3 regions of the Eubacterium sp. AM05-23 genome follow, and region 2 is predicted to be linked to each of the others. Evidence: riboswitches for the same ligand, from Rfam matches in the RefSeq annotation. Region 2 holds a riboswitch; each other region holds the start of a gene.

Evidence for each region. A riboswitch is a leader RNA that binds a small molecule or an ion and turns the genes downstream of it on or off. The one in region 2 is predicted to bind cobalamin.
Region 1: it holds a riboswitch for cobalamin, as region 2 does, so the genes downstream of both, DW091_RS17860 (DUF2284 domain-containing protein) here and DW091_RS17245 (nitrogenase iron protein NifH) in region 2, are expected to answer to the same signal.
Region 3: it holds a riboswitch for cobalamin, as region 2 does, so the genes downstream of both, DW091_RS19335 (hypothetical protein) here and DW091_RS17245 (nitrogenase iron protein NifH) in region 2, are expected to answer to the same signal.

Annotation. Positions count from the first base shown of each region.
Region 1 covers NZ_QUDF01000016.1:13,828-19,926, forward strand. The annotation lists gene DW091_RS17840 (hypothetical protein) at 40-363, opposite strand; gene DW091_RS17845 (dihydroxyacetone kinase subunit L) at 404-1,027, opposite strand; gene DW091_RS17850 (sugar-binding domain-containing protein) at 1,273-2,211, shown strand; gene DW091_RS17855 (hypothetical protein) at 2,194-2,724, opposite strand; gene DW091_RS17860 (DUF2284 domain-containing protein) at 2,749-3,354, opposite strand; cobalamin riboswitch at 3,467-3,641, opposite strand; gene DW091_RS17865 (peptidoglycan DD-metalloendopeptidase family protein) at 4,035-5,423, shown strand; gene DW091_RS17870 (DeoR/GlpR family DNA-binding transcription regulator) at 5,720-6,099, shown strand, end outside.
Region 2 covers NZ_QUDF01000015.1:20,364-26,462, forward strand. The annotation lists gene DW091_RS17230 (DUF2284 domain-containing protein) at 1-11, shown strand, start outside; gene DW091_RS17235 (class B sortase) at 182-934, shown strand; gene DW091_RS17240 (LysR family transcriptional regulator) at 1,001-1,930, opposite strand; cobalamin riboswitch at 2,052-2,229, shown strand; gene DW091_RS17245 (nitrogenase iron protein NifH) at 2,323-3,180, shown strand; gene DW091_RS17250 (nitrogenase component 1) at 3,161-4,705, shown strand; gene DW091_RS17255 (ABC transporter substrate-binding protein) at 4,727-5,815, shown strand; gene DW091_RS17260 (iron ABC transporter permease) at 5,835-6,099, shown strand, end outside.
Region 3 covers NZ_QUDF01000021.1:27,420-33,518, reverse strand. The annotation lists gene DW091_RS19340 (AraC family transcriptional regulator) at 273-1,085, opposite strand; gene DW091_RS19335 (hypothetical protein) at 1,170-1,538, opposite strand; adenosylcobalamin (AdoCbl) riboswitch at 1,619-1,763, opposite strand; gene DW091_RS19330 (Ig-like domain-containing protein) at 1,862-6,099, opposite strand, start outside.

The DNA.
Region 1 (6,099 bases), on a different contig from region 2:
TGGTTTTTTAAAAAGATCGTATTTTTTGAAAACTGGACCTCACTTCATTTCCATGAGCTCGAGGACTGTGCCGTGTACGGATACAAAAGCGATGTCCAGAGTTTCATCGACGGCCATTCTTCCGTTTAGGACAGTGGCGCCTTCTTCTTCGATGAATTGATCGATATTTGGCACTTTATAGGCAACGTGGGTTTTGTTCACAACGTCGGGATGAAGGGGTGTGCCTTCTTCAAAGCGCAGATATTCAAATTTCAGGTCGTTGTTGTCTGGGCCGGAGATATAAACCTTCAGGCCTTCGGCGTAATCTTCAGGTAATACGGTTTCCTTTACAGGAACGCCAACGTGCATGATTTCATATTTCATCTTAAATTCCTCCTGAGAATCTTAATAAATTAAAACGTCATTAAAGGGCATAGCCTTCTGCCAGACCTTCGTAGAACAGGGCAAAGGATACGGAGCCAGGGTCGGTATGGCCGATGGCGCGGTCGCCGATGTAGCGGGCGCGTCCATACTTGCCAAGCATATCTGAGGTTGCGTCGGAGCCTTCACGGGCGGCTTTGGCGGCCTGGTTCAGGACTTCCTGATTAATCTTATCGGCGTTTCGGATCACCTCGGTCGCAGGGTAAATGGCGTCCATCATGGATTTTCCACCGGGCTTTGCGCCGGATGTATCGAAAAATTCTTCATAGGCGCCAAGCAGGATGGTCTTAATAAAGGCGTCGGTATCCTGGCTGGGGTCGGCCGCATCGGCCATGCCACAGACAAAAGAGCCAAAAAGCGGGGCAGCGGAGCCGCCGCTGATATCCTCAAGGGTATCGTTCAGGGCTTCCAGTGCTTCTTTCAGGTCGGTTTCTTCGTTCCAGGCGTCCACTTCGGTCACCAGCGCTTTGGCGATCTTTTCCATGGTGGTTCCGTGGTCGCCATCACCCAGCTCGCAATCCAGCCTGGTTAAGTTTTCGACGTTGCTTATAATTTTATTAGCAGATGTCAATAACATGTTTTTGATTTTTAAGGTTTCTACTGACATACTCTCACCTCCGGTATCGGTTTCAACTTGTTTATAGAATATCACCGGAATTAACATTTGTCAAACAAAAAAACGTAAAATAATTTAAAATCCTTGAAAAAATTCATAAAAATATGAAAAATAAGCAATAAACTGACAAATGTAAAGTATTTTGCATTTTGAATCTTAAAGATAGTGGATTGACATTTGTCAAAAAATAGAGTATATTTAGAAAAAAGCTGTTGACATTTGTAAAGGAGATCATCATGAAAGAAAAGGAGCTGATCCGTCTTATTAGCGCGGCGCAGATGTATTATGAAGAGAACATGACTCAGGCAGAGATTGCAAAGTCGATGGGTATCTCGCGGCCTTCGGTCAGCAATCTGCTGAACAAAGCCCGCAAAGAAGGTATTGTTAAAATTGAGATCAAATCTTTTGACAGCACCAGCATTGGAAAAAGCCGGGAACTGTGTAACCGGTTTGGCTTAAAGAGCTGTCAGGTGGTCAGCTGCACAGAGGATAAGAACGAAACCCAGGAGCGTCTTTATGAAGCCGCTGTGGATTTTCTTTTGGAAATCCTGCCTAAAACCCGAATCCTTGGCCTTGGCTGGGGTTATAATATCAGCCGTGTCATTGATATTTTAGCGGGCAGGGAGCTTGCTGGGCAGTACAGCGGGAAAGTCTGTCCGCTGATCGGGACGGCCACAGTGCCGCACAAGGGCTACCATCCCAATGAGCTGGCTACGGATTTTGCCCGAAAAACGGGATTTGAGGCGGATTTTTTGATCTCGCCGGCCTTTCCTACGACCAAGCAGGAACGGGATTTATTTGTGACGACAGATAATTATAACAGTATTCTGGCCCTGTGGAAAAAGACAGACACCGCACTGGTGACCCTTGGCGGCTACCCCTGTGTGCCGGACCACGCCACTGCCCTGCGCTTTGGGCGGCGGCTGATCACGGAGCGGGCGACCTCCAATATTCTGTCTTACTTTTTTAACTGGAAGGGACAGCAGATAAAAGGTGAGGATGATTTTGCCATACAGATTCCGCTGGGGCCGCTTTCTAAAATTAAGAATTTTATTGGCATTGTGCCTGTGGAGGCTAATGTAGGATCGGCCATCGGCTGCCTGAACACCGGGTTCGCGCGCCACCTTATCATTGATGAGGTGACGGCTGAGAAGATTTTAAAAACGGACGTATAGCAGATCGCTGCCAAAACGCTCCTCGGCGTGGTCGGGGCTGTGTCTCAGTATAAAAGAAGTCAGCTCCCGGCCGCCGATTCGGCGGGTGTCCCGGATGCCGTCATAGGCGGCAGTGAGCGCCTGGAGCTCTTCGGTATACTGGGGAAGGGGCTGGCAGGGCTGCTCGGTTTTAATGGACAGGGAGATAACGCCCGCGTTAAAAAGGTTGATGGTGAAGTCTACGCTTTTTTCTCCGGCGGAAAAGGCGCTTTCCAGCAGCAGCTCTGTCATCCTGCAGATGTCCCGTTCTCTCACAAAGGAGGACATGGGGTAGAAAACCACAGGGTTAAAGTCAATCCCTTTTTCCTGGGCGATGGCCTGAAAAAGGGAGAGGACGCCGTCCAGGGCGCAGTAGGCTGTGGCGGCCTTTTTTTTGAGGACGCTGTATTTTTCTTTGAGCGCATGAAGATCGGAAACAGCGACGGCCGGGGGCAGGGGCTCGGCCGTGGAGATGGGCGAAATAGTCAGGTTCATGGCGGTTCTCCTTTCTGAATCGGGCTAAAACAGCACAAAGCTGAAATAGGTAACGGTTTCGGGGCCATTATTATAGGAAAGGCCGGTTTTGCTGGCCAGATCCATGACCACGATGCCATAGCCTTCCACGGATGGAAAAATCTGGTCTGGGTAACGGCAGGGGGCGTCGGGGTAGGTGCACTGGTCGCAGAGGATACAGCCCTCTGTGGAGAGCACCAGAGCGCCAGGATAATGGGCTCTGAAAAGACGGGCAGACTTGGCCGTAGCGGCCTCGTGAAATATGCGGGCCCGGTTCCAGCCTCTAAAGTCATACTGGCCTTTTAAATCGGTAACGGTTGAGAGCAGACAGACGTTTTCGTAGGAGCGGCATTTGGCGACACAGCTGTTGTAGCTGCCTACCGCGGGCGGGCAGGCCCAGGTAGCGCCGTAATGGCCGCATTGGTTTCCCTCGCATAAAAGCCTTGTGCCCATGGAAAACAGCAGGTCGCTGGTTTTGGCAAAGGCATATTCATGAATGCCGAACAGTCTGCGTTTATCTTCAAGCTGCCGCTTAATGGTCATCAGGCTTTTAATAACGGTGTCACCTTTAAACTCTTTGGCAGGCTCTGCCTGTTTTTTTATTTCAATCAATGGAAAGACCTCACCTTCATTTAGTACAATAAAAAAGCCTTCTCCGGCTAGAGAAGGCAAAAAATACGAAATTGATTAAGGAACGTATCTCTTAAATAACTCTAAATCGGAGCGTTTTAAGAAAACATTATGCCGGTCTTCTGGCTCTACAATGGCATTCCCCTTCCCTTCCCATCCGGCGGACAGTGGCACATAAGGGGACATATTGCATTACAGCTGCGATTACAGCAAAGGATTTTCACCTTTTTCCCATTTACATAATGTTTACAATATTAAGTTGTCTTTATCATATCCCTTTGATTTTCTTTTGTCAAGGTTTATTGGGCCCTGACAGGGGGTTTTTCGTAAATTTATTTTTTTACAACAAGATTTTCCCCTTTGTTTTAATCTTAAATGTAAAGAAAAAAATACTGAAAAGCCGGTAAAGGGGCGAGAACCGCCTTAATTAAACCAAAAACACGTATATTTTAATGAATTTTTCATAAAATATTAAGTAATTTCGGTTAAGGTATTGGCAAGGGCCAAAGGATATGTTAAAATATATCTAAATTGTAAATAACTTTACAATTTGGTCAAAATTATATATAGGAGGGTGGTGATTAGGCATTAGCAACGAAAGCCATCGCTCAAGTGGCAAGCTCCAAATGTTTTTTAAGAAGCTTGCGCATTACGCCAAGCACTTGAGCAAAAGAGAAAAAGTCGTATTCACAGGTTTCTGTGTAGCGCTTCTTCTCGGATTCTTTTCTTCAACCTGTCTTGGTTACAAGGTAATGGTTGACGGAGAGGTTTTAGGCTATACAAAGGATGCGGCTGTGTTTACACAGAGTCTGGATCAGGTAGAGCAGGATATGCGATCGAAAACGTCGATCGAAACAGCATATGTCTACAATGATATACAGATTAAAAAGAGCATCACATTTAATAAACCAATGTTGTCAGAGGAAGAATTTACTGATGCATTGAACGCGCAGAACCTTTGGGTCGGCGTTCATGGTGTAGAATTAAAGGTTGACGGACAGGAAGTTGGAAACCTGGCTTCATCTGATCAGGTACAGGCCGGTATTGCAGGTGCAATTAATAAGATCGGTAACGTACAGGGTACAGATAAGCTGGTAAAATGCGACATCCAGAGCGACGTTGTAGAAACGCCTAAGAATTTTCCGCTCGAGGACTTAAACAGTCCGGACGAGTGCGCTAATCTTTTAGCAACAGGTAATACTAATCCGAGTAAGAGTGAAGAGAGTACGAACGCTCCAATCCAGGTAGCAAGCCGTGGTGGAGCCGATGTGGCAAGAGACCAAAGCAATGAGCCAGCCCAAGAGGAAGCTTTAGCAGCTGAAGGTACCGTTGAAAATAATAGTAATGAGAATGTAGAAAACCAGAATAATGAGACTGAGACAAGCTCCAGTATCTTAAAAATTAATCTGACTAAAACATCAACTAAAAAAGAAGACATACCTTTCCAGACCGTTGAGCAGGAAGATCCAAATGTATATGTTGATCAAACTGTAGTTACACAGCAAGGTGTGAACGGACAACTTGATAAGGAAGTCGAAACCGTCTATGAAGACGGTAAGGTTGTGAGTGAAACAACCTTATCCGAAACAGTTGCGAAAGAGCCGGTGGCTCAGATTGTTTCAAAGGGAACGAAGCAGTACCCGACCATGTCTTCAAAGAAAGGCAACTTTATTTTACCGGCAACCGGTAATATTTCCGCTTTAGACAAGCCAGGAAGCCACGCAGGCTGCTTTGCAGTAGACATTGCGAACTCAATGGGTACGCCGATCTACGCACCGCAGAGTGGTACAGTCATCCGGGCAAGTGAATTTGGCGGTTACGGATTATGCGTTGACATTATGATGGACGATGGAAAAACTGTCCTGAGAATGGGTCATAACTCCGAATTTAAGGTAAGCGTTGGTGACCGGGTCGAAAAGGGCCAAGTCGTAGCGTTAATGGGCAGCACTGGTAACTCAACCGGACCGCACTCCCATTTTGAAATCCGCATTAACGACGTTCAGCAATTTTTACCAGACTATTTTGACATCAAGGACGGCGATAACGTCTGATGTCATGATCGAAAAAATTAGTATATGCATATCACTGATAAAAAAGAACCAAATCGCGTGTTTGGTTCTTTTTTTATTTTTTGTAAAGAACCGGGGCGGTGGTCCGGCCGCCAGTGTTTCGTGTTTGTTGACTTTTATACCCGGGCATGATAGGCTTAAACAGTCAAATTCAGTCATTTACAATCAGTATTAAGGCAGGAAATAGGAAATGTTTGATTATTTTTGAAGTTTTTTGAATGAAAATGCTTGACAATGACTGAAAATGGTGATATTATACAGTTGCGGAGGACAGAGAGATGTTAACAGAGGAAAGATTTAGCATTATATTAAAAACCGTGGAGAACAAAAAAGCAGTGACCGTGCAGGAGCTGACGGAGCTGCTCGGAAGCTCGGAATCAACGGTGCGGCGGGATCTTACCGCCCTGCACGAAATGGGTCTGGTTCATAAGGTTCATGGAGGTGCGACAGCCGTTGACAACAGCTATACAACAAATGAAGACGATGTGGCTTATAAACACGGGCAGTACAGTGAGGAAAAAAAGCGCATTGGACAGTACGCGGCTTCGCTCATTCATAAAGGCGACTTTGTCTTTATTGACGCGGGGACAACTACCGAGGCGCTCATTGACTATATCAGCGAAAAGGAAGCGACATATGTGACCGACGGCCTTGGACA
Region 2 (6,099 bases):
TTCTTTTTTAAGACAAGCACAAAATCCTTTTTGTTATCATTTAAGTCTTTATCAATTTAGAAAGATTTGATATAATGAATAACCATAAAAGGAGGTATGAAGCCTTTGGGTTTTATAAAATCGAGTTGACTAAAATACAAATGCGCAAGGACAGCAGGCCCGAAGGATATAAAACATAAATATGACAAAAAAGAAAGTGAAGAAAAAAAGAAGCGCTGTGCGTGTCGTTGGTGACATTGTCATCATTTTGATCATTCTCGCCCTTTTAGGGGCGGCAGGGTGGATGCTTTATAAAGAGTTCTTTCCAAACAACACACCGATTCTTAAAATGCAGGTCATAAACCGCGAGGATAACAGCATCGACTGGGCGGCATTGCGTGAGGTAAACCCGGAAACCGTTGGCTGGCTGAGTATTGAAGGGACAAATATCGATACCCCTGTAGTACAGACAACCGATAATGATAAATATTTGTATACCTCATTCAACGGCGAGTCGGATGAAAGAGGCGTTCCCTTTTTAGATATGAATTACAAGTGGCAGCCCAGAAGCCAGAATTCGCTGATTTATGGGCATAGCACCATGCGCAGCGGCGTGCATGTCATGTTTGACGATTTGCTTTATTACTATAAAGACCCAAATTTTATTACAGAGCACAATAAAATTGTTTACAGAAGACCGCTAGAACTGGGCGGTGACGGCGTTTGGGAGATCTTTGCCGTGCTGGTGGTTGAGCAGGACTATGATTACAGACAGCTGGAATTTGCCGACGATGAAAGTTTTCTGGCCTATTACCAAAACATAAAAAACCAGAGCATTGTCGCGACCGATGTAAATGTACAGCCAGGTGATGAGATCCTTACACTGTCCACCTGTATCTTTAATGTCGGACTGAACGATGGCCGTTTAGCCGTAATTGCCCGTCGTGTTTCATAAAAACAACGCCGGGTCAAAAAATGTTACAAAAGCCGTATCATTGTGAATACGGCTTTTTTTACTTTCTCAGTCCCATTTTTCAAAGGATTTTATCTTTTCGGTCAGGACCTTAATATATTTCTCGCCGATGGCGCTTAAGCTGTGCTCGTTTCTGAGAATATATCCGGCGTGGAGCCGCTGGTCGTTGTCTAAAAGACGGACAGCCCTTACTTCACTCATGTTGGAATGCATACGGTCAGCATCGCTGTTGGTCAGGTCAGGGCCGATGCTGAAGCAGTTTGTGCCGCGGACAAGGGCGATTTTGGAGCATCGGTCAATGACGTGAATGTTTTTATCCCAGATTTCATTAAACAAGATTTCCTCAGAAAAATGCAGCATGTTGTCCTCGCCCTGGTCATAGGTTACGAAGGGGTATTCTCTGAGCATATCCAGCGTCAGGGAGGTGTTTCCGCTCAGGGGGTGCTTTTTCCGCAGGAAAACATAAATGGTGAGCTGCCCCAGCTCACAGAAGGTTAAATTACTGGAATCAAGGAGCTTCTGCATGGTGTTGAGATAGTGCTCGTTAATACATAAAATACCAAGCTCACTGCGCCTGGACGCCACATCGTGTATGACCTCATGGGTTGGGCACTCGCGGATGGCGATGTCATAATGCCTGAGTTCAAGGTCCTCGACAATCTGTATGAAGGACATGACCGAGAAGGGAAGGCGTTGAGTGGAAACAGAAAAACGCATGGGCAGGGTTTTTCGGTGCTTGTACCGCCTTTCAAGATATTCGCTCTGCTCCACAATATCCTTGGCGTGGTTTAGAAAGTCTTGTCCCTCAAAGGTGACCTCAATGCCACGGTTATTTCGTCTGAAAATTGAGATGCCAAGCTGCTGCTCCACCTCACGCACCGCTGTTGAAAGCGTTGACTGTGAGACAAAAAGAGACTTGGCGGCAGCGGAGATCGAGTGGTGCTTTGCGATCTCGACAATGTATTTCATGTTTTGCATAGAGATCATATTTATACTATTCCTTTCTTTTGTTTTAATTATACTATCAAAAAATTCGATAGCTGGCAATCAAAAATTGAGTTAATTGCAGTGGTTGTGAATTATCAGATATCGTGATATAATATAGCAAAATTACATAGAAGACTTGTTGCATGAAAACCGGTGAGAATCCGGTACGGTGCCGCCACTGTAAGGGGGAGCCGCTGTAAGTTTTATCAACACTGGAGAGCATTCTCTGGGAAGTTGTTACAGCTGGCAATGAACCCAAGTCAGGATATTTCAACATTTCTTGTCTATACCTAACCTAACGGATCATTAGGAGAGGGTGTTGCTTATGTTGAGGAACTCTTCTGATGAATCGGTCAGAAGAGTTTTTTTTTATGGGAGAAATTATGGAAAAGAGCAGTAAGAGAATCGCGTTTTATGGAAAGGGCGGTATTGGAAAGTCGACCATTGCGGCCAATGTTTCCGCCGCTTTCGCAAAAATGGGGAAAAGGGTGCTTCACATCGGCTGTGATCCTAAGTCGGATTCAACCCGGTGCCTGATGAGAAAGCGGATTCCCACAGTCATTCAAAAGCTGAATGAAAAAGGAGAACAGGTGACGGTACAGGATATCCTGTTTATGGGAGAGACGGGGGTGGCATGTGTAGAGGCTGGAGGACCGGAGGCAGGCATTGGCTGTGCGGGAATGGGGATCTCTACTACCATGGAGACCCTTGAAAAGCTGGGAATATTTGAAGAGAGCTGGGATTTAATCCTCTATGATGTTTTAGGCGATGTGGTCTGCGGTGGATTTTCAATGCCTATGAGAAAAAAGTGTGTGGATCAGGTGTATATTGTCACCTCCTCTGAGCTGATGTCGCTTTACGCCGCCAATAATATCATGATGAGCATTGTGCGGTATTCTGCCCGGGCACAGCCCCTGCTTGGCGGACTGATCCATAACCGGGCCAGGCCTGGTACAGACCATCGGGCTGTCGAGCGCTTTGGTGAGCTGACAGGCAGCCTGATTGCGGCCTCTGTCAGCCAAAGTGATACGCTTCGGCTTGCCGACTATCAGAAGACAACTGTTTTTGAGCAGGACGAAGGTGAAGCACTGCAAAAAAGTTTTATGGCACTGGCCAGAGCCATAGCCCGTCAGGAGGCCGGGACACTCCCGAAACCCCTTTCTGATGCAGAGATGGACAGTCTGGGTGAAATACTCTATCAGTTTGAGAAGGAGAACCATCATGAGCACAGCAACGGTTGAGAAAGCACAGCCAGGAATGGGAGATGAAGCGCTGTCCAGACTTCTTTTCCAAACTGAAGGTGTGCGCGTTCTGGCAGTGGGGCCGCCGGCCTGTCTCCGAATTCTTTATTTCAGGGCAATGGAGAAAGAAGCCCTCAGCCGCCTGAGACTCTGTCCAGTCTCCAGGCTAGAGTATACACTTGGCAGCTGCGCGCACAGAGTCCGCGGTATGCTCGAGGAGCTTGTTACGACCAGAGGGACAAAGGGGGTGGTGCTCTATGTTTCCTGTCCAGATATTCTTATACAGACCGATTTTGAGACGCTGGTATCAGAAGCGGATAATCCTTATAATGTGCCGGTCGCTGTTTTCAGACGGGGTCCTATGGAAAAACGGAAGAAAAAGTCTGTGGAACGGCTTGAAGAAATCATTCAGGGATTTGGACACGATCAGGAAAACCACAAAGAAGGAAAAGAGGAGCGCCTCTGTCCGCTGCCGCCTCTGGCAGCAGATTACAGCGGCGCGCTGACTGCTTTTGAAGGGGACCGCTCGATCTGCGCCTGTCTGGTAACAGGCGCGGGCTGTGCCTCCTGTCCACGGTCCATTGATGATTTCAGAGAACAGCCTTTCTGGTATTCAAGAATGAACGACCTCCAGGTGACACTTGGCGCGGCTGAGAGCATCGAGAAGGGCATAGACGCCGTCATGCAGGAAGAAAACAGGCAGTCTGCGTTCATTGTGGGCACACCGCTAACTGTTATGACGGGTCTTGACGACAGCTCTTTTCCTTCGCTTAAGGAAAAAATATTCATCCAGACCAACGGCTTTCAAGACGCCCTTGAGGGAACACAGCAAGCGCTATCCAACGTTTCAAGAAAGCAGATGCGGCGTTGTAAGCGCACCGAAAAGCGAATCAATTTTGTGGGGTATACCCCCTTTGTTTTTGGAAACCAGCGGCAGTTTGCTGCGCTGGTACGTGAGCTTGCCCAACTGGGCTATGCTGTCTGCTGGCTGGGAGGCGGAAAGCTTGCTGAACTTAGAGAAGCGCCCAAAGCGAGTGTCAACTGGGTTATCTCAGAAGTGGGCCTTGAGCTGGCGAAGTGGATGGAAAAACAGTATGGTACGCCGTGGTTTTATCAGATGCCTGTCAGCGTGAGCGGTGTCAGGGCCGCTTATCAATATCTGGAAAGCATAACAGGAGACGCTGCGTTCCGGAGATGCCCCCAGGACACAGTGCCTTTTAAGCGGGAGCAGAGAAATGCAGTGATGATAGGGGATCATGAGCTGAACCGGCAGATGAGTACGGCCCTGAAAAATGAATTTTATGTTGAGTGCGCCATTGTCGAAAAGCTTCCTTCCCAGTGGGGTCTTGCCGGAGAAGTGGATTATGTTGTCGCGGATCCGCTTTATTTTCAGTATCTTCCTGAAAACACAGCGGTTAAGGTTCCCTTGCCCTTCCCAGCCCTCAGTGGAAACCGTTATATGAAGGGGGATTACTGTATTATCGGCCGAGAAGGCTGTCAGTATTTAAAACAGTTTTTTATGTAATTAAAAATAAAGGAGTTTAAAATGAAAAAAACATGGTTAAAAGCAGCAGGCCTGTGTCTGGCTGTCAGTTTGATTTTTGGAGGCTGCGCCAGCAGCGGAAAAACCGCGGAGAGTACCGACAAAGCCGAGGCGCGTATTATAACCGATGAGGGCGGTAACCAGGTAGAGCTGCCGGAAAAGATTACAAAGGTAGCCATCACCCCGATTCCATGGGCATCGGCTGTGTGGACGGTTGACGGGGGAAGTGACAGGATTGTGTCCATTAACCCCAGCGCGATGGCCCAGTATAAAAAAAGCTTTATGACCAAACTTGCGCCGGAATTTGCAGAGATTTCCACTGGAGAAATCTCCCAGGATTTTTCCATTAATATCGAAGAACTGATGAAGCTTTCGCCAGAGGTGGCGTTTATCTGGAATGACCAGGAGGCCGAGGCCGAAAAGCTGAAAGCGGTTGGTATTACGCCTGTTATGTTAAACTATGCCGAAAACCTTGAGAACCTGAAAAAGGATTTAACACTGGTGGGAAAGGTTCTGGACAAGGAGGATTTTGCCCAGAAGCTCATCGATTATCACAATGATACCGAGACGTATTTTACCAATAAAAAGGATCAGGTTGCCGCGGCAGATCAAAAGAGCGTTCTCTACCTGCAGAATAAGAAACTGAGCGTAGCGGGGTCAAAAAACATTAATAACTATCTGCTTGAGCTGACAGGCGGCCGGAATGTTGCCGCTGGTTTAGAGAAAAAGTGGGCAGAGGTAAATATGGAGCAGATTATGGAATGGAACCCTGAGATTATCTACCTTTCAAATTTTGACGATACCATGCCAGAGGATTTGTATGAAAATAAAATCGAAGGACAGGACTGGAGCAATATCGACGCGGTCAAAAACCACCGCGTTTACAAAACACCGGTAGGGATTCTGCGCTGGGATGCCCCCTGTGTGGAGACGCCGCTGATGCTCAAGTGGATGGGCAGCATCCAGCAGCCGGAAATCTTTTCAGATTATGATATCCGGAGTGACATTAAGGATTTTTACAAAAAGTTTTTTGATTACAATTTAGCCGATGAAGAGATTGACGCCATTTATAATGTGAAAGTAAACCAGTAAAATTTGAAGGGGAGAGAATATGAATACAGCGGGACTTAAAAAGAAAATCAACCAGAAATACTATGCTGTTTTCGCTGGACTGATCCTCGTTTTGGTTTTATCCGGAATTCTGGCTTTGTGCTTGGGCCGTTACTGGATACCCTTTTTAGATGTGGTTAAGGTGCTTCTGTCCAGGGTTTTTCCGATTTCAGGGAGCTGGGACGCCAACACAGAAAGTGTGGTTATGACCCTTCGGCTGCCGCGTATAGCGGCAGCTGTCCTGGTCGGCGGCTCTCTGGCTCTTT
Region 3 (6,099 bases), on a different contig from region 2:
AAATCTTCAAAGCATTTCCACACGAAATTCCCAAAGCAAGTTCCTGACTTTCACAGTAGCGGTGGAGCTGTCAATGGTCATGCCATTTTCTTCCTTGTGCCTTTGGGTCAATTATTTTTCTGTCAGATGAATTGTATCCAATAATCTTTTATATGCTTTATTATATCGAATCTTACGTCTAAAATCAAGCTAAATGTTCACAAAATCAAAATGTCTCTCAACATCTTTAAATGCACTTATATCGATTCAACGGTTTGCCTATAATATTGCGCCTATTTTATCGGGATAAACACCTGAATAATTTTTCCCCTGTAATATTCAAAGCACAGCTTGTTCTCTTCAAAGATTATTTTTCTTTCCTCGAGCCATTCTGTGAAAATGAACTGCCACATTTTTCGTACGGATGCTGCCAGCTGAGTGGTTGAAAAAGGTTCAGGCGACTCAATCGAAAAAGTTGCATACTTCGCATCTGGTAAAATAAGTTCTTTAAATCCTCTGGGCATTGGCTCATTCCTATTTGAAACAATCCCATAAAAATAGGACAGCTCCCCGCTTGTTTCATTTGGATTTACCCAAACTCCAATCTCCCCACGATGGGCAAACTGGTTATGATAATCCGCATACTGGCTAAAGTCGATATTTGACCAGTAAGCGCCATCCTTACAATAATTAAGCGCATCAACCCCTGTCGGTGCATACTCATACCCAATAAGCCTGATTTTCCTGCTTTCCATAATCTGCGGCTGCATAGACTGGTTCCCTCCTTGTTTTAACTTACGATAACGGGTTGCACTCAGTCCAAAATGTCGCTGAAACGCTTTTGCAAATCCTGCTTGTGTCTCAAATCCGGCGTCCTGCCCTGCCCGCGCGATGGACTCGCCTTGTTCAATCGCTTGAGCTGCTTTCTCCAGACGCAATATTCGAATATAGACACCGGGCGGTACACCAAAATAGGCTCTGAACATATGTGCAAAATGATAAAATGAATAGCCGAATTTTTCTGATAAATACTCAGCGGTTAACGGCTCGTTTAAATGCGCTTCAATGTATCGGCGGCATTCTTCCATTGTTTTCTGGCTGTTCATATTTCATCATCCTTGTCTATAGTATAACATCATTAAGAAACATTTACTTTTCCATTCTTGCTGACTTTTCATATAATGCGTTTTTTATCTCACGATTCCTTTTCCACAAAAAGGACAGCTGCTGTTTCCGCTTGGAATGATTTCACAGCATTCGATGCAAATTCTCGGCGTTCCTGGGTCCCGTTTTTTTTTACTGGGAACGGCATATCCCGCATGATGTACTACTTTTTCTCCTATTTCAAAATAATCCAAAAGATTTATGCTCACTGGTCCTCTGTAAATATAGCTCTTGGTAGAAAACACTGATTTTATGACAAACGTATGGCAAACCTTCTTTTTTCCATATTCATCAACGATCATCTCTCTCTTAATGTCCTCGAGCCTTCCGCTAAAGGTTCTATCATTTACAGAACTTACGATTCCTTCATCATTTCTTCGTCTCATTGCTGGCATTTTACCCCTTTACTCCTTGTCTCATTTTTACTGCGCCAATCATAAAAATAAAAAAAGCTCCTGTTTACACTTGACCAGTGCAAAACAGAAACTCTAACTCGCTGTAGAACGTTCGCTTTCTTATCTTGTTCTCAGAACCCGACTCGTCACTGAAAATGACACACGGTAGCGCGACTATTCAGGATTCTCACCTGATTTCCCTCGAACAAGCTTTTAACTTTACTTAATTTTATTTTAACACGCTTATTTTATTAACGCAAGCCTTAACTTAAGAAAAAACAGATACTGCTTTTCACAGTACCTGTTTTAAATCGTATTTTTGCTTATTGTTCTTTATGTTTTCGGCTTATCGCAATGCCGCCCAGACCAATAAGAGCCAACATAGCCACACAGATAAGCACACTGTTTGCAGTATCTTCTACAATGCCTGTCGCAACGTTCTTACCTGTGGCTTCCACATTATTTTTGGCCTGCTCGCCATCTGCTTTTTGGGGATCCTCACCCTGGCTTTTTACTGCTAACGCCAATTGCGCATTTTTCAAAGCGGTCATAACTTCATGGATCTGCGCTTCGGTTGCGTTGGGATCGCTGTACACTGCCTTTGCGGCCTTCAATGCTTTGTTGAAAGCTTCGACGCTGGCTTTGGTATATTGATCGGTGTTAACTTTTTCTGCCTCTGCAATCATATTTTTCAGTTCAGTTTTATCACCTGCGGCTACAAGAGCTTTCATAGTGCGGTCAAGCTCTGCCTTAGCTGTTTCCACAAGGTTTTGTTCTTCCGCTTTGATGTTCTGATTGTCCATCAGTCTTCTGGCGGCTTCCCGTGCTTTAACAAATGGCTGCCAGGTTTCTTCTGTATAGGTGCCTGTCAGCGCTTCTGCTTTTTCCAGGCTTTCTGCCAGGCCTGTTTTATCGGCTGCGGGAACCAGTGTCTTGATGCTATCGGACAGTTCTTTTGACATTTTCTGCATCGTGTCTACGTCAGCTGTCTGAGTATCCAGAGCTTCTGCCCTGCCTAAGATGGTATTTACAGCCTCTCTGCTGTCTTGAGTGTAATTTTCTGACAACACTTTCTTAGTTTCCTGGATTTTTGTATTCAGATCTTTTTCAGCATTTTCAAGGGCTTCTATCTCAATTTTAGCGGCTTCTAAATGAGAAAGGCTGAGGACAGATGCCCGTTGTTCCTCTGGCATTTTTTGATATTTTTCAAGAAGTGCGTTGAGCGCGTCCCTGTCCTGAAGACGAACGGCTTCATAATCCGCAAACCGATCTTCGGCCTCCTGTTCGAATTTTTCTACGGCTTTAACTGTATCAACCCAACTGGTATCACCCTTTTGGGTCGCTTCGATATTTTCAACGACTTTATCGGTCGCTTCCTGGCTGAGTGTCATGTCTTCAATGGCTCTGAGCGCACGGTCATAGGCCAGTTTAAGTGCTTCGCTGTCTACGGTGTTTTCATTTAAAGCGGTGGTCTGTGGCGTATTCAGCGCCGCTGCCGCTGCGATGAGCGCATCCTTATTGGCGATGGAGACCAGAGGCTCGGAGCTTCCGTAGTCCTTGCCGCTTAAATCTTTTCCATAACCACAGTAAGTAAACATCAGACGCATGGTATCGCCATTTTCAGGCTGATAGGCGGCAATCCCGTAAGGCATCTCAACATTATTGACGTAGTACATCCAGCCGCTTTCCTGGCTGTATGAGAACTGGCCGAGGGCATTGTCTTCATATTCGTTGCCAAACGATTTGGCCGCATTCGTATCTGCGCCGTTCAGCTTTTGAACAATATAGGCTGGAATCTTAATTTTATCGCTTCCTGCGTCTGCACCTTTGATGGCTTCCAGATAGGTATCCTGCCCTACAAAGTTTTCTGCACCAATGGCGCGTTTAATAATATCTGCACCATTTTCATCCGCATAGAAGGGAATCTGCACAGGCTCTGTATAGAAGCCTTGTCCGATGGTAAAGCGTTCAACGTCAAAGTTTACATAGCCTTTCAGCGGTGCCAATGCCTTAACAGCTGCTTCGGCGTCGCTGAGAACTTTTAGGGTTTCCGGTGTAACGTATGCTTTTTGGGCTTTTGTCAATTTGTTGTAGGCCTGACGCGCTGCATCTACGGCTGCTTTCTGGTCATAGCTGGTAATTTCACCGATAGCCAGTATTTGGTCGGTCACTGCCTGGGCAGCTTTTTTGTCTTTGTTTTCATCCGGGTCGACTGGTGGATCAACCGGTTCTTGTTTTCCAACATCGGTTAAATCATACAGGCTGTTTTCATCGCTGACAAAGCGGTCATAGGCTTCTAACGCATAGGTTACCTGCTGAGAGGACATGAGCTTAACATTGTCTGGCTCGTCCTGATTAGCGGCATAGGTTTTAAATCCACCGCTTTCCAACTTAAAACTGTCAAGGTTTGTGATCAGATTTTTTTTGCCGAAGGTAAAACCATTTGCTTCGCTTAACGGGTCTATTTTTGCAACAGAAAGCAGGGTTAGTACCTGCGCGCCTGTACATCCATTTTCAGATCCGCCTTCCACAAAGCCACAATTCGAGGTCATCTTTGCCTTGATATAGGATAGTCCTTTATCAAAAGCGGCCTGTACCTCTGTGTGCGCTGCATCATTATATGGCGCCAAGGCCTGGAGAACCATGGCGGTCATGTCAATACTGTCGCCGTTCCCTTCCTTGCTAAGACCAAAGCCGCCGGTTTCTTTCTGGAATTCAAGCAGCTCACTGATGAGCTGATCGCGGTTCCAGAGTGCTCCCTCTGGCGTTTCATACTTCTGGCTGTCCAGCGCGATGAGCGACCAGCTGACCTGGTTGGAGGACTGGGTTGACAGACTGGCGTCATTATAAGTTTTTTCAATGAGATTGACGCCGCCAATGTCGGTTGGATCTTTTCCCATTACGCTTAAGGTTAAAACAACGCGGGCACGGTCGGTGGGCGCTGCTTTATCAAAGAAGCCGGCGGCAGCCTTTTCTTCTACTGCTGCGCAATAGGCGTCTTTATCTTCCTGGGCGATGGTTCCACCAGAACGCAGTGTGGTAAAAATGCTCCATTCATCACCATATGCATTTTTACTGATGCTGTCGCCTTCCAGGTATTGCTGTCCATGAATCAGGTCATCCTTTGCCATTTTAGCATAATCGATAGTTTCGCCAGTACCTTCTTCGTTAACCGTCACGGTAAAGGTAACTGCCTCAGCACCGCCGGTTGTATCCAAGGGCGTCCCGGTAACGGTCACCTTACCTGCCTTTTTAGCCGTCAGAACGTGTTCAACTTTCACACGTTTCCAGTCATCTTCTCTCTGGATTACGCTATCGACCACATCCACGATACCGTCTTCGCTGTAGGTCCAGTTAAAACGCTGCTCTGTCGCTTCTTCTGGTTTACAGTTCAGGTCAAGCTTAAGGTCCTGATATTTTTCAATTTCAATGGTCTTATCCATTCTGGCAGACTCCAGAGGCGTTTTATAACGGAATTCCACGGTGACAGTCTGCTTTTGAGTCGGGTTATCCTTACTGGTGACCACAAAGGAGGCGCTGCCTGCTTTTTTGGGGACAATACCATTGGCAAACATTACCATGTATTCGGCGACATCTGGGTTAAGCGCCTTCCATTCGACTTCCTTATTCGACGCGTTTTCCGGAGATGTGGTTATTTTATAAGGATCATCACTGTGTTCGGTAATGCCGACATAATAACCACCGAGTCCGTTCCACTCGTCAATGTACCAGACTTCCGGTACTTTAACATCAATGCTCTCAACGTTGACTTTTTCGGAGGTTGCCCGGAAGCTCGCGCTTACCGCTTCATTGTCAATCATTTTAACGGTAAAGTCCGAAGTACCCGGCTTACCGAATAAAAAGGTTCCATCTGAAGATATGGAAGCAATGCTTTCGCTACTGCTGCCTTGATAGCTTTGCTTGGGCATTACTGTTTCACTGCTCTCTCCTGCCCTGCGTCCCCTTACCTCAACCTGTTTTGCCTCACTGCCTGCAAGGGTAACCGGTTTTTCTAAAGATACCTGCTTGTTGTCTACATAAAGAGATAAAGTTTCAATACCTGACGAAATAGCATTGATTTTAAAGCTCTTGATAACGTCCGGGGAATCGTCCCATCGAGTATCTCCATCAATGACACGGGCTTCGACAGTTCTTGTCCCATGCGGATTATACTGGCCGGATTCGGACGATATCCAGACGTATGTACCTATTGTTCCGTCATTATTATATTCTTCGGAACAATTCCAGAAAGCTTTTTTATCACTGCCTTCCAACACAAAGTTGCCTTCGTCCAGTGCGGTTAACGTAAAGCTGCCCGTTTCATCCATTTCCTGAATACGTCCATCTTTATAGCGAAAATAAACCGACGGTCCTGTCGCTGCGGCACGCGCTGTAACGGTAACCTCACAGACGGCTTCCTTTTCACCTGCTGCCGCTTTGATTTTTACCTTGCCGGCTTTCTGTCCAACCACACGGCCTGTATCGGATACACTGGCGATCGAAGCGTCCTCGCTGCTCCAGATTACTTTATCGGTTGTATCTTCTGGTGTAACCTCTGCGG